2 regions of the Aquabacterium sp. NJ1 genome follow, and region 2 is predicted to be linked to the other one. Evidence: predicted binding sites of a transcription regulator. Region 2 holds the regulator's gene; the other holds the start of a gene.
The links. Region 2 encodes LexA, which represses DNA repair genes until DNA is damaged. Its sites were predicted from a motif close to ACTGTATNNNNATACAGT; they were not measured.

Region 1: recA (recombinase RecA) is a predicted target of LexA. The motif match lies at 3,418-3,435, and genes of this name have one in related genera.

The regions. Positions count from the first base shown of each region.
Region 1 covers NZ_JRKM01000001.1:3,353,631-3,361,261, forward strand. The annotation lists gene metH (methionine synthase) at 1-1,493, opposite strand, end outside; gene JY96_RS14425 (YdcH family protein) at 1,750-1,986, opposite strand; gene JY96_RS14430 (patatin-like phospholipase family protein) at 2,074-3,321, opposite strand; gene recA (recombinase RecA) at 3,499-4,554, shown strand; gene recX (recombination regulator RecX) at 4,541-5,029, shown strand; gene sucC (ADP-forming succinate--CoA ligase subunit beta) at 5,204-6,364, shown strand; gene sucD (succinate--CoA ligase subunit alpha) at 6,478-7,371, shown strand; gene JY96_RS14455 (TerC family protein) at 7,467-7,631, shown strand, end outside.
Region 2 covers NZ_JRKM01000001.1:4,476,440-4,484,070, forward strand. The annotation lists gene JY96_RS19300 (acetyl-CoA C-acetyltransferase) at 1-784, shown strand, start outside; gene JY96_RS19305 (3-ketoacyl-ACP reductase) at 831-1,568, shown strand; gene JY96_RS19310 (hypothetical protein) at 1,733-2,077, opposite strand; gene lexA (transcriptional repressor LexA) at 2,196-2,912, opposite strand; gene JY96_RS19320 (asparaginase) at 3,016-3,963, shown strand; gene JY96_RS19325 (methylamine utilization protein) at 4,123-4,746, opposite strand; gene JY96_RS23375 (group 1 truncated hemoglobin) at 4,761-5,252, opposite strand; gene JY96_RS19335 (DUF3034 family protein) at 5,395-6,333, shown strand; gene JY96_RS19340 (SDR family oxidoreductase) at 6,356-7,105, opposite strand; gene JY96_RS19345 (efflux RND transporter periplasmic adaptor subunit) at 7,174-7,631, shown strand, end outside.

The DNA.
Region 1 (7,631 bases), 1.1 Mb from region 2:
ATCTCTTCCAGCGAAGGCGTGATCAGGCCCGACAGGCCGATGATGTCCGCGCCCACTTCCTTGGCCTTGTCGAGGATGTCCTTGCACGGGACCATCACGCCCATGTTGACCACCTCGAAGTTGTTGCACTGCAGGACCACCGTCACGATGTTCTTGCCGATGTCGTGCACATCGCCCTTGACGGTGGCGATCACGATCTTGCCCTTGGCCTTCGCGTCACCGCCGCCTTCGATCAGCAGCTTCTTTTCTTCTTCGATGTAGGGCAGCAGGTGGGCCACGGCCTGCTTCATCACGCGGGCGGACTTCACCACCTGCGGCAGGAACATCTTGCCCGCACCGAACAGGTCGCCCACCGTGTTCATGCCGGCCATCAACGGGCCTTCGATCACGTGCAGCGGGCGGCCGCCACCGGCCTTGATCTGCTGCCAGCACTCTTCCGTGTCGGCGGTGATGAAGTCGGTGATGCCGTGCACGAGGGCATGGCTCAGGCGCGCTTCCACCGTGGCGGGGTGCTCGGCGGTGCCACGCCAGGCCAGCTTGGCGCTGTCGTCCTTGGCTGAACCTTTGACCTGCTCGGCAATGGCCAGCAGGCGCTCGGTCGGTGTCAGGCTGGTGTCTTCGCCATCCTTGAACACCGGTTGGCGGTTGAGCACGATGTCTTCCACCAGTTCGCGCAGGTTGGCGTCCAGGTCGTCGTATACGCCCACCATGCCGGCGTTGACGATGCCCATGTCCATGCCCGCCTGGATGGCGTGGTACAGGAACACGGTGTGGATGGCTTCACGCACCGGCTCGTTGCCGCGGAAGCTGAAGGACACGTTGGACACGCCGCCCGACACCTTGGCGCCCGGAAGGTTCTGTTTGATCCAGCGCGTGGCGTTGATGAAGTCCACGGCGTAGTTGTCGTGCTCTTCAATGCCCGTGGCAATCGCGAAGATGTTCGGGTCGAAGATGATGTCCTCGGGCGGGAAGCCCACCTCGTCCACGAGGGTGCGGTAGGCGCGCTCGCAGATCTCGATCTTGCGGGCATACGTGTCGGCCTGGCCCTGCTCGTCAAAGGCCATGACCACGGCCGCCGCGCCATAACGCTTGACCAGCTTGGCCTGCTCCTTGAAGTTCGCCTCGCCTTCCTTGAGCGAGATCGAGTTGACGATGCCCTTGCCCTGCACGCACTTGAGGCCCGCCTCGATCACGTCCCACTTGGACGAGTCGATCATGATGGGCACGCGCGCGATTTCCGGCTCGCCGGCGATCAGGTTCAGGAAGCGCACCATGGCGGCCTTGCTGTCGAGCATGGCCTCGTCCATGTTGATGTCGATGACCTGGGCGCCGTTTTCAACCTGCTGGCGCGCCACGGACAGCGCGTCTTCAAATCGGCCTTCCAGGATCATCCGGGCAAAGGCCTTCGAGCCCGTCACGTTGGTGCGTTCACCCACGTTCACGAACAGCGTGCCCTGGCCGATGTGCACAGGTTCCAGGCCCGACAGGCGCATGGGCGGCACGTTGGTGGCGAAGGGCAGGGCGCCGGCAGGCGCGGCGGAGGAGGGGCCGGATGGGGCGGAGGTGGGCTCGGTCATGCCCGGCATTTTACGAGGGTGCCAGCCCTCTCTCGCCCCGCAGGTACGCCCTGAATGCGTGGCGCCCCAAAAAGGAAAGGGCGCGGTGCTTGTGACACCGTGCCCCGAGGCGCTGTCGACCTACCCGATCAGGTAGCGTGCAGCGATTGCCTTAAGCGTTGCGGCCTGGTGATCAGGCCTTCAGCAGGTTGTAGAGCTCGTCCTTGAGCGAAACGCGCTGCTGCTTCTTTTGTTCCAGTTCGGTGCTGGAGCCGTGCTCCACGCCGGTTTCGAGTCGAACGATGGCCTTGTCCAGGTCTTCGTATTCACGTTCCAGCTTGGCGAAATGCGTATTCGAGGTCTTCAGCGCGTGGATCTTGTCCTTGAACTCAGGAAAGTCCTTGGCCAGCGGGTGGTGATCTTGAATCATTCGTGGTTCCTCTTCTTGTCGGTCAGTCAGCGTTGATCGCGACAGCCTCATCTTCGGGTTTGCACGAGGCTCACGCCTTGCGGTAGATCAAGCCTTGTGCCCCGGTGCCAGGAAGATCGCATCGATGTCAAAGGTGCTGTGGCGGCCGACGTCGTCACGGTGCGCCGTCAGCCAGTGGCTGGCGGCCTTGTGGCCCAGGTGATGCAGCTCCTGCAGAAACGCCCAATCCGTGTTGAACTTGCTGGACGCGTTGTACGGCAGCATGCCGTGGTCATCGGCCACCATGTGCATGTGCAGGTTCTTGTAGCGTTCAGGGTCGAGCTTTTCGTCCTTGATCAGCTTCTTGACGAAGGAAATGGCCCGCATCTCGCTGATCAGGCTGGCGTTGAAGGTGATCTCGCTGAGCCGGTCGATGATGTCGATGCTGCGTGTGGGGTTGTCGTCGCGGCGCAGCGGGTTGATGCGCACCAGCATGATGTCGCTCAGCTCCGTGTTGTAGATCAGCGGGTAGAGCGCCGGGTTGCCGGTGTAGCCACCGTCCCAATACGGCTCGCCGTCGATCTCCACCGCCTGGAACACAAAGGGCAGGCAGGCAGACGCCATCAAGGCATCCAGCGTCAGCGCTTCGGCCGTGAACACGCGCGCCTGGCCGGTGTGCACCGAGGTGGCTGTCACGAACAACGGGATGCCGCAGTGCTGGCAACCGGTGTGCAGCGCCTCGACATCCACATGCCGGTTCAGCACGTCCTTCAAGGGGTTGAGATTCAGCGGGTTGAACTCATAAGGGCTGAATGAACGCATGAACAGGTTCAGCCACTGATAGGCCGGGAACTGGTCATAGTTGAACTGGTTCTTGAGCAGGCCGTTGGACTGGATGGTCAGCGGCGAAAACAGCGGGCCGTGCTGGCTGACATCGCGCCAGAAATCGTGCAGGGCCTTTTGCGCCTGTTTGCGGGCGGCCGCCTCGTTGCCATCCTGGAACCCCTTGACGTAGCCGCTGAGCAGCACGGCGCCATTGAGGGCGCCTGCACTGGTGCCCGACAGGCCGGCGAAGTCCAGGCCATCGTTGTCCAGCAGGCGGTCGATCACGCCCCAGGTGAAGGCCCCGTGCGAGCCACCGCCTTGCAGCGCCAGGTTGATGCGGGGGCGGCCGACGGGTTTGGTCGGGGCCTTCTGGGCCGCTTTGGGTGCGGGTTTGCTGGCCGCCTTGACGGGTGTTTTGGCTGGTGCGCGGGATGCCTTCTTCGCGACCACCTTGACTTCGGGCTTCTTGGGGGTCTTGCTGGCGCTGGCCGAAGGCGCTTTCTTTCTGCTGGCTGGGGAAGGAGTCTTCATGCGGGCAGTCTAGTCCCAATTGCTGCGCTGCAGCAAAACCGCGTGAAATCGCGGCACGCATCCCTCGCAAGGGTGATCAAAAATTTTTTCAAAGACACTGTACAAACATCCAGGCTTTGCCATAATGGCGCTCACATTCAACAACCCGCATCCACGGAAACAAACGGAGTCACACGCATGGAAGCCACCAGCAAGTCCGCCCTCAGCGCCGAAAAAGCCAAAGCCCTGCAAGCCGCATTGGCCCAGATTGAAAAGCAGTTCGGCAAGGGTTCCATCATGCGCCTGGGTGAAGGCGAAGTCGTGGAAGACATCCAGGTGGTGTCCACCGGCTCCCTGGGTCTGGACATCGCGCTGGGCGTCGGTGGCCTGCCCCGTGGTCGCGTGGTTGAAATCTACGGCCCTGAGTCTTCCGGCAAGACCACCTTGACACTGCAGGTCATCGCCGAAATGCAGAAGCAGGCCGGTGTGTGCGCCTTCATCGACGCCGAACACGCTCTGGATGCCCAGTACGCGCAAAAGCTGGGCGTGAACCTGCAGGACCTGCTGATCTCCCAGCCCGACACCGGCGAACAAGCCCTGGAAATCGTCGACGCGCTGGTGCGTTCCGGCTCCGTGGACCTGATCGTGGTGGACTCGGTCGCCGCCCTGACGCCCAAGGCCGAACTCGAAGGCGAAATGGGTGATGCCCTGCCCGGCCTGCAGGCCCGCCTGATGAGCCAGGCCCTGCGCAAGCTGACGGCCACCATCAAGAAGACCAACTGCATGGTCATCTTCATCAACCAGATCCGCATGAAGATCGGCGTGATGTTCGGCAGCCCCGAAACCACCACCGGCGGTAACGCCCTGAAGTTCTACGCCTCCGTGCGCCTGGACATCCGCCGCATTGGCTCCATCAAGAAGGGCGACGACATCATCGGCAACGAAACCAAGGTCAAGGTCGTCAAGAACAAGGTCTCGCCCCCCTTCAAAACAGCCGAGTTCGACATTCTCTACGGCGAAGGCATCAGCCGCGAGGGCGAAATCATCGACCTGGGCGTGACGGCCAAGGTGGTCGACAAGTCCGGTGCCTGGTACGCCTACAACGGCGAGAAGATCGGCCAGGGCAAGGACAACGCCCGCGAATTCCTGCGCGAGAACCCCGAGCTGGCCCGCGAGATCGAAAACAAGATCCGCGAGTCGCTGGACATCGCCTTGCTGCCACCGGCCGCTGCTGCCGCCGATGCTGGCGAATAAGCAGGATAAAGTCGCCCGCCCGGGCCGCCCCGGGCTCTCTCTCAAAGGGCGGGCGCTGAAATACCTGGCGGCGCGCGAACACTCCCGCGTGGAGCTGACGCGCAAGCTGGCGCCACACGCCGAATCGCCCGAGCAGGTCGATGGCGTGCTCGACGAACTGGAAGCCAAGGGCCTGCTGTCCGCCCAGCGCTTCGCTGACTCGATGCTTCACCGCAAGGCCGCCCGCTACGGTGCGGCCCGCATCCAGGCCGAGCTGGCGCAACACCAGCTCCCGCCCGATATCGCCCGCGAAGCCACCCAGGCCTTGCGCGACACCGAGTTCGAGCGCGCGCACGCGCTTTGGGCGCGTCGCTACGGTGAAATCCCTGAAACGCCCGAAGAAAAGGCGCGCCAGATGCGCTTTCTCGCAGGGCGAGGCTTCTCCGGCGAGGTGATCCGGCGCGTCGTTCGTGGCGAAGGTTTCACACAATCCTGATCTCTGCGCCCGCCTTGTCATCAGGCCTTTTTGTTCTCCGGGCCTGCGGTGCTATGCTGGTTGCTGCACTGCAAACAAGTAACCCTGTGCGCAGCGCGTCCGCCCAGACCTGATCGGTTTTGGCGGCCTTTGTCATGTTCGACAAGAACGCAACACCATCCTGCGAGTTCCCCCATGAAGATTCATGAGTACCAAGGCAAAGAGATCCTGAGCCGATTCGGTGTGCCGGTCCCAAGAGGTATCCCGGCATTTTCTGTAGACGAGGCAGTGGCCGCTGCACAAAAGCTGGGTGGCCCGGTCTGGGTGGTCAAGGCCCAGATCCACGCAGGTGGTCGCGGCAAAGGCGGCGGCGTGAAGGTGGCCAAGTCGCTGGATGACGTCAAGCGTCTGGCAAGCGAGATCCTGGGCATGCAGCTCAAGACCCACCAGACTGGCCCGGAAGGCCAGAAGGTCAACCGTCTGTACATCGAAGACGGTGCTGACATTCAAAAGGAATACTACGTCTCGGTCGTGACCGACCGGGGCACGCAGAAGGTCGCCATCATCGCCTCCAGCGAAGGCGGCATGGACATCGAGGAAGTCGCGCACAGCACGCCTGAGAAGATCATCAAGGTCTTCGTCGACCCGCTCGCCGGCCTGACGGACGCGCAGGCCAAGGAAGTCGCCGACGGCATCGGCATGCCCGCCGACTCCACCGCGCAAACGGTTGACATCCTCAAGAAGCTCTACCAGTGCTACATGGAAACCGATGCCAGCCTGGTGGAAATCAACCCGCTGAACCGCGATTCCAAGGGCAAGGTCATGGCCCTGGACGCGAAGTTCAACTTCGACGCCAACGCGCTGTTCCGCCACCCTGAAATCGTGGCCCTGCGCGACCTGGACGAAGAAGATCCTGCTGAAATCGAAGCCTCGAAGTTCGATCTGGCCTACATCCAGCTCGACGGCAACATCGGCTGCCTGGTGAACGGTGCCGGTCTGGCCATGGCCACGATGGACACCATCAAGCTGTTCGGCGGCGAGCCTGCCAACTTCCTGGACGTCGGCGGTGGCGCGACGGCCGAGAAGGTCACCGAAGCCTTCAAGATCATGCTGAAGAACCCGGATGTCAAGGGCATCCTGGTCAACATCTTCGGCGGCATCATGAAGTGCGACACCATCGCCGATGGCGTCATCACCGCCTGCAAGGCTGTGAACCTGAATGTGCCTCTGGTGGTCCGCATGAAGGGCACCAACGAAGACCTGGGCAAGAAGATGCTGGCCGACTCCGGCCTGCCCATCATCGCCGCAGACTCCATGGCCGAAGCAGCGACCAAGATCGTTGCTGCGGTTGCATGACCCACCCCCGTTGCGCCTGCGGCGCTCCCCCTCTAGGGGGCGTCGCCAACGGCCCGGCAAAGCCGGTTCCGTGGCGCCCGCTGGGATCAACATCTTCGAGCTAGGTACCCATCATGAGCATTTTCATCAATAAAGACACCAAGGTCATCACCCAAGGCATCACGGGCAAGACCGGTCAATTCCACACCCTGGGCTGCCAGGCCTACGCCAACGGCAAGAACGCATTCGTCGCCGGCGTGAACCCCAAGAAGGCCGGCGAGAAGTTTGCCGACATCCCCATCTTCGCCTCCGTCAAGGACGCAGCCAAGAACACCGGCGCCACCGTGTCGGTGATCTACGTGCCGCCCGCTGGCGCCGCTGACGCCATCTGGGAAGCCGTCGAGGCCGACCTGGATCTGGTCATCGCCATCACCGAAGGCATCCCTGTGCGCGACATGCTGATGGTGCGCAACAAGATGAAGGCCAAGGAAGCGGCCGGCGGCAAGAAGACCTTGCTGCTGGGCCCCAACTGCCCCGGCCTGATCACGCCTGAAGAAATCAAGATCGGCATCATGCCCGGCCACATCCACCGCAAGGGCCGCATCGGCGTCGTGTCCCGTTCGGGCACGCTGACGTACGAAGCCGTGGCACAGCTGACCGAACTCGGCCTGGGCCAATCCAGCGCCGTGGGCATCGGTGGCGACCCCATCAACGGCCTCAAGCACATCGACGTGATGAAGGCCTTCAACGACGACCCCGATACGGACGCCGTCATCATGATCGGTGAAATCGGCGGCCCCGACGAAGCCGAAGCTGCTCAATGGTGCAAGGCCAATATGAAGAAGCCCATCGTCGGCTTCATCGCCGGTGTCACCGCCCCTCCGGGCAAGCGCATGGGCCATGCCGGCGCGCTGATCTCCGGTGGTGCCGACACGGCCGATGCCAAGCTCGCCATCATGGAAGAGTGTGGCTTCAAGGTCACGCGCAACCCGTCCGAAATGGGCCGCATCCTGAAGTCGCTCATCTGACGACATTGCAGAGTCTGTGCATTCCTGGGTGACCCGTCCGGGAAACCAAACCAATCAGCCCCTACACTCAGGGGCTGATTCATTTTTGTAGCGACATGGAAGCATTGATGACCCCGGAGTTCTGGCTCGCCGTTGGCCAGATTGTGATGATCGACATCCTGCTGGGGGGCGATAACGCGGTGGTCATTGCGCTGGCTTGCCGCAACCTGCCGCCCGAATTGCGCACCAAGGGCATCATCTGGGGAACGGCCGGCGCCATC
Region 2 (7,631 bases):
GCGCATGGGCAACTGGCAGATGGTGGACACCATGATCAACGACGGCCTGTGGGACGTCTACAACCAGTACCACATGGGCATCACGGCCGAGAACGTGGCCAAGCAGTACGGTATCTCGCGCGAGGCGCAGGATGCGCTGGCCCTGGCTTCGCAGCAGAAGGCTGCTGCTGCTTCCGACTCCGGCCGCTTCAAGGACGAGATCGTGCCCGTGCTGATTCCCCAGAAGAAGGGCGACCCGCTGGTGTTCGACACCGACGAATTCATCAACCGCAAGAGCAATGCCGAAGCCCTGGCTGGCCTGCGCCCCGCCTTTGACAAGGCCGGTTCGGTCACCGCGGGCAATGCCTCCGGCATCAACGACGGTGCCGCGGCCGTCATGGTGATGAGCGCCAAGAAGGCCGATCAGCTGGGCCTGAAGGTGCTGGGGCGCATCGCGTCTTACGCCAGCGCCGGCCTGGACCCGGCCTACATGGGCATGGGCCCGGTGCCTGCCTCACGCCGTGCGCTGGAGCGCGCGGGCTGGAAGCCGGCCGATCTCGATCTGCTGGAAATCAACGAGGCCTTCGCGGCGCAAGCCTGTGCCGTCCACAAGGAAATGGGCTGGGATACCAGCAAGGTCAATGTGAACGGTGGGGCCATTGCCATTGGCCACCCCATCGGTGCGTCGGGTTGCCGTGTGCTGGTGACCCTGCTGCACGAAATGCAAAAGCGCGACGCCCGCAAGGGCATCGCATCCCTGTGTATCGGTGGCGGCATGGGCGTGGCCCTGACCATCGAGCGCTGATCCCCGACTGACAGAGTCTTTCATTCATCCCAAAGAGGAGAACTTCATGAGCCAAAAAGTAGCGTACGTGACCGGTGGCATGGGTGGTATCGGTACCTCCATTTGCCAACGCCTGCACAAGGACGGATTCAAGGTGATCGCGGGTTGCGGTCCCAGCCGTGATCACGCCAAGTGGCTCGACGAGCAAAAGGCGCTGGGCTACACCTTCTACGCGTCGGTGGGCAACGTGGCCGATTGGGACTCCACGGTTGAAGCCTTCAAGAAGACCAAGGCCGAGCACGGCCCGATCGACGTCCTGGTGAACAACGCCGGCATCACCCGTGACGGCATGTTCCGCAAGATGACCAAGGCCGATTGGGACGCGGTGATGGACACCAACCTCAACAGCCTGTTCAACGTGACCAAGCAGGTCATTGACGACATGGTCGAGCGCGGTTGGGGCCGTATCGTCAACATCAGCTCGGTGAACGGCGAAAAGGGCCAGTTCGGCCAGACCAACTACTCGGCCGCCAAGGCCGGCATGCACGGCTTCACCATGGCCCTGGCCCAGGAAGTGGCCAACAAGGGCGTGACCGTGAACACCGTGTCGCCGGGCTACATCGGCACCGACATGGTGCGCTCGATCCGCCAGGACGTGCTGGACAAGATCGTGGCGACCATCCCTGTCAAGCGCCTGGGCACGCCCGAGGAAATCGCCTCGATGGTGTCGTGGGTGTCCAGCGATGAAGCCGGTTTCGCCACAGGCGCCGACTTCTCGGTCAACGGTGGCCTGCACATGGGCTAAGGCGATTGCCTGAGGTGCCGGGTTGAAGCGCTCGCACCTTGGCCCGGGTGGCCAAGGCGGGCGTTAAACCTGCCAAGCAACAACCCCGCCGCGCAGCGATGCCGGCGGGGTTGTTTTTTGCCGGCCTCGCTGCCCACCTTGCAGAAGCAGAAGCGCAGCCGGCTTCAGGCCGCCGCTTCCTGCTCCAGGACGAGGCGATCCAGCGCGGCGCAGACTTCGGCAAAGCGGCCGGCAATCACGGTGCGGCGTGCATCGGCGGGGTCTGTGCAGATGCGCACGCGCCGTTCAGTGTTTGCGGACACCGACGATGCCCGAAGCGGAATGACCTGCGCCGAGGCGCTTTGGCCGGGCTGGCGAGACGGCGTACCCCAAGGCGTGATGGGCCTGGCCTTGACGGGGCGGGCTGCCGGCGCACTGGCCGGACGCGTGCCGTCTGACGGCGGGTTGGTGCCGGCCGAACCAGGGGTGGTGTTGCGGATGAAGAATGCACGGGCCAGGTGATGAATCATGATGAACTCCGGTTGACAGCAGATGAAGTTCGGCAGGATTCGACAAGGGTCCACCAGACAGGATCGCACCACCGGCCAGGTGATGCCAATGCCCGCCACCCGTCTGGTGGTGTGAAAGCTAGTTGAGCAACTGGTTGCGGATCAGGCCGACGGCCAGACCTTCCAGCTCGAAATCTTCCTGCTCGGGGGAGACCACGATGGGTTGGAAATCGGGGTTCTCCGGGAGCAGTTGAATGCCTTGCGCCGTGCGCTGAAAGCGTTTGACGGTGACCTCGTCACCCAGGCGGGCCACGACGATCTGGCCATTACGGGCATCGCGTGTGCGGGCCACGGCCAGCAGGTCGCCGTCCAGGATGCCGGCGTCTTTCATGCTCATGCCTTTGACGCGCAGCAGGTAATCCGGGCGACGGGCGAACAGGCCGGGCTCGACCGAATAGGTCTGCTCGACATGTTCTTGCGCCAGGATGGGGTTGCCGGCAGCCACGCGGCCAACCAGTGGCAGCACCAGTTGCTCAAGCCCGGGCAGCGGCAGGTTGAAGGGCAGCACATTGCTGGCTGAGCCTGATGATTCGCCGCCACGCTTGCGGGTTTCGTTGACGGTGCGCAGGGTACCCGCCTTGAGGCGGATGCCACGAGAGGTGCCACCGACCAGCTCGATCACGCCTTTGCGTGCCAAGGCTTGCAGGTGTTCCTCAGCGGCGTTGGCCGAACGGAAGCCCAGTTCGCTGGCGATCTCCGCCCGGGTGGGCGGCGCGCCTGTGCGGGCGATCGCGCGCTGGATCAACTCGAAGATTTCCTGCTGGCGCGGCGTGAGTTTGGGTTTATCGTTCGACATCGCAGTGGCTGACGCTGTTTGAATCGTTGGCTGTCATTTTATACAGGACTGTTGGTTTGTCCAGTACTTTTATGCAAGCACTTGGGGTGGCATGCAGGACCTTGTGAAAAGCGTTGTGATTCTGGGAACGGGCGGGACCATCGCGGGTACGGGCCATGACCCTCAAAAGAGCTGGCAATACCGCGCCGCGCAGTTGTCGGTGTCGCAACTCGTGGACGCCGTGCCTGAGCTGGCTGGCGTCCCGCTGGAGACCGTGCAGGTCGCGCAGATCGACAGCAAGGACATGAGCTGGTCCGTCTGGCGCTCGCTCGGGCAGGCACTTCAGGCGCACCTGGCCCGTGAGGATGTGGCCGGTGTGGTGATCACCCACGGTACGGATACGCTGGAAGAAACGGCCTACCTGTTGCACAGGCTGCTGGATGGCCGCAAGCCCGTGGTGCTGACCGCCGCGATGCGCCCCGCCACGGCGCCGGACGCTGACGGGCCCGCCAATTTGCGGGACGCCGTCCGGGTCGTGCAGGAGGCGGCGCGCCGAGGTCTCGGGGGCGTGGTGGCGGTCTTGCACCGCCGCATCTGGGCAGGAGGGCAGGTGCGCAAGGCGCATTCCTGTGCGCTGGATGCCTTTGATGCTGGCGGGCACCCCCCCTTGGCGCGGCTCGACGAGCAGGGGCTGTGGCACGAGGCCATCACGCCGTGGCCTGCCAGTGGCAAGGCCGGGTGGCTGCCTCTGGCGACAGAACCGCCTCGTGTGGAGATCATCCACAGCCATGCTGACGCCGACGGCTGGATGGTGCAGGCCGCGCTGGCTCATGCCCGGCAGCACGGCCCCCTCAAAGGGCTGGTGCTGGCCGGGACGGGCCATGGCACCTTGCATCAAGGGTTGGAAGCGGCCTTGACGCAGGCGGTTGCGCAAGGGGTGGCCGTCTGGCGCAGTTCGCGCGTGGCCCGTGGGGGCGTCAACAGCCGGGAGGGGGATGTGTTTGTGGCCTGTGGCGAGCTGACACCAGCTCAGGCCCGGGTGGCCCTCATGCTCTATTTATTGGGTGTGTGAGCGAGCACAAGGGCAGGCAGATAAGTTGGGAATGCAAGCACGAGTCTTGGCTGTGGTGACCAGCGAGCCAGCTCTAGCTTCCTCCCACCGGTGTCAGGTTTGCCCTGCAACCGGTTCGAGTCGAATTGTGCTGGCCGAATATGAAAGCGCTGTGACAGCTCAGGGCTTGAGCCGGATCACGATCGGCTCTGCGCTGGTCTTGAATGCCTGCTCGACACCGGGCGAGGCTTCACCCATGCTCGGCACCCAGACGCGGACCCGGTGCTCCCCGGGGGGGATGTCGATGCTGACGTTACCGCCCGCATCAGTCACGCCGAAGTAGGGCGTGTCCACCACGTGCACATAGCCCAGCATGCGGTCATGGATGTTGCAGCCCAGCGTGGCCGTGCCCGGTTTGTCAAAGACCACGGGCGCGGCCGGTGTGCCTGCGTAGAGCTTGATCTCGAACGTCTTGGTGGGTGAGAACGAGTAGACGTGGTGCCGCACCGTGTCGAAATTTGGAAAGTTCACCGAGGTGCCCGTCTGGATGACGCGCAGCTTGGGGACAAAGGCCTTGTCCTTCTGGGCCATGTCAGCCACCGTGCCGGGCGCAGCCTGGGCGCGTGTGCCTTTGACAAACACCGATACGGCGGCGCCCGCCAAGGGCTGGCCGTTGTCAGCTTGAAGCTGGATCTGTTGGGGGGCAGCCCATGCGCTCAGGCACAGCAGTGTGGCGGCCAGGCCGAGCCAGGCTCGTTGACCGGGCTTTTCAACCCAGTTGCTTGCGTGTTGTCTGTCGAGCATGGTGAACGCCTGCCTCAATATTTGACGATGTCGCGGCGGGTGGGGGCCAGCCTGCGCAGCAGTTCGTTCTTGGCGCCCTCGGGCACGCCTGCGCGATCCAGCTCTTCGCGCATCACGGACACCATGATGTCGAACTCGGCGCCCGAGATGTTGGACTTGGCGTGCGAGTTGGCCATGGTCTCGCCTTCATAAACGCAAGGGCCATCGGCCACCTTGCAGAGATAGGCCGCCACGCTCTTTTTCAGGTAGGGCATCTTGATGCCGTCGAACGAGCGCATGGTGCGCGGGTCTGTGGACACCCGCTCCAGCGTGCGGTCGGCCACGGCATCAATCTTGGCGACGCCACCGAGCTGCTGATACAGCGGCGCCCGAGGCGGTGTGCTGCTGCAGGCCATCAACGCGGCCAAGGCCCAGCTCAGGGTGACCCCGCCTGCCGCCAGCTGGATGTGTCGACGTTGCGCCGGGCTCAGGTCGCGCCAGCTTGCAAACGGGCTTTTCAGGGGCATGGCAGATCCAGTACAGATTGAGGTATCGCTGAAAAATCCCGCATACAGGGATCTTGCGCTCATATCTTGACGCATCCGGACGATATCCATCTCCGTATTTGGCCGAGTAGTCGCGGCTAAAAAACACCACTGAAAGCAGTCCATGAAGTCAAAGAGCCCGTTTTCCCCGATGTCTCGCGTGCAGGCCAGGCGTTTGCCCGAGAAGGCGCAGTGGTGGCGACTTGGCTGCTTGGGGCTGGCTGCGGCTGCCGCTTTCATGGCGCCCAAGGCCCATGCGGGTGACCGCCTGCTGGGCACCTGGGGCGTCAGCGAGGTGGACGGTGCTGGCGGTGGCGGCTTGACGCCCTGGGCGACCATCACGGGCACAGGCAGCAGCAACCAGACAGGTGGATCGGCCTTCGTCACCCACCTCAAGACCCAGGACGGTTATGACCTGAAGATTGGCGGTGCGGCCGTGGGCATCAAGGACAGCGTCGAGTTGTCCATGGCCCGGTGGTCGCTCAAGCTGGGTGACGTGGTGCCCGGCAAGGCCATCGAGATGAGCGTGCTGGGCGCCAAGTTCAAGGTGGCCGGCGATGCGGTGTACGACCAGGACAAGGCCATGCCCCAGATCGCTGTGGGCGCGCAGTTCAAGCAGGTGGACGATGGCGACCTCGTCAAGTCCCTGGGGGCGACCAGCACGAGCGACATCGATGTGTACGCCACGGCGACCAAGCTGTGGCTGGGTGGCCTGGCTGGCCGCAATGTGCTGGCATCGGGCACGGCACGCCTGACGCGGGCCAACCAGTTCGGGCTGCTCGGTTTTGGTGGCGCAGGCCATGACAGGCACAAGCTGCAACTGGAAGGCAGCCTGGGCGTGATGCTGCGCGATGACCTGGTGCTGGGCACCGAGTACCGCATGAAGCCCAACAACCTGGAGGCCGGTGGGGCTGCCTTGCGAGAGGATGCCGCCTGGGATGTGTTCCTGGCCTGGTTCCCCTGTCGTGGTGGCAGCCTGACCCTGGCCTGGGTCAACCTGGGCAACATCGTCGGCAAAGAAGACCAGCAGGGCCTCTACCTGTCGGCACAGGCGTCTTTCTGACGTCTGCAGTCACAAGGGCTGATCAGCGCCCGCCCGTCACATCCAGGATGGCGCCCGCGGTGTAGCTGGCTTTCTCGGACAAAAGCCAGGCGATGGCTTCGGCAACCTCATCTGCCCGAGCAGCACGGCCCATGGGCAGGCTCGGCCCCAGGCGGGCGGCGCGGTCTGGTTCGCCGCCCGTGGCGTGGATGCCGGTGTCGGTGATGCCGGGGCGCACGGCCACGACCCGCACGCCCTCGGGCGCGACCTCCTTGGACAAGCCGTTGGTCAGCACATCAATGGCGCCCTTGCTCGCGGCGTAGTCCACATACAGGTTGGGCGAGCCGGTGCGCACCGCGCTGCTCGACACATTCACGATGACGCCGCCCTGGCCACCCAGGCGGGTCGACATGCGCTTGACCGCTTCGCGGGCGCACAGCATGGGGCCGAGCACATTGACGTTGAGCATGCGTTGCATGCGCGCTGCAGACATGTCCGCCAAAGGGGCGGTTTTGTCCACGATACCGGCGTTGTTCACGAGCCCCGTCAAGGGAGGCAGAGATTTGTCCACCATGGCAAACAGATTCAGTACCTGATTCTCATCGGCGACGTCAGCTTGGGCGATGATGGCAAGTGGTGCACCCAGTTGCCGGCATTCGTCTGCCACCGCTTGGGCCGCGTCGGCCTGGTGGGCGTAGTGAATCAGCAGGGCGTGGCCCTGGCGCGCCAGCAGCCGGGCCGTGGCGGCGCCGATGCCTTGGCTGGCGCCGGTGATGAGGGTGACCTGTTTCATGTCATGACTTTACATTCCTTTAACCGCGCGGAAGTCCGTCCTACACATGTCGCAAGGACACTGGTGAAATGAACACGATGAGCAAGAAGAAGTGGTTGTCCGGCTGGCGCCTGGCTGCTGGTGTAGTGGTACTGGCCACCGCGGGTTGGGGCGTCAAGCATTACTTTTTCACGCCGCCGGCGGCACCACAGGTGATCACGGCCAAGGTGGGCTATGAGGACATCGAGGACACCGTGCTGGCCAGCGGCACCATCCAGGCTCAGAAGGAAGTGAGCGTGGGGGCGCAGGTCTCCGGCCAGATCAAACGCCTGTATGTGGACCTGGGTGACAAGGTCAAGAAGGGCCAGCTGGTGGCCGAGATCGACTCCACCACGCAGACCAATACCTTGCGCAATGCCGAGGCGCAGGTGGCCTTGCTCACGGCCCAACGCCGTGCCAAGGTGGCCTTGCAGAAGCAGGCTGAGCTGACCTTCAAGCGCAAGCAGGAGCTGGTCAGGCTGGATGCTGGGGCCAAGGCTGATCTGGA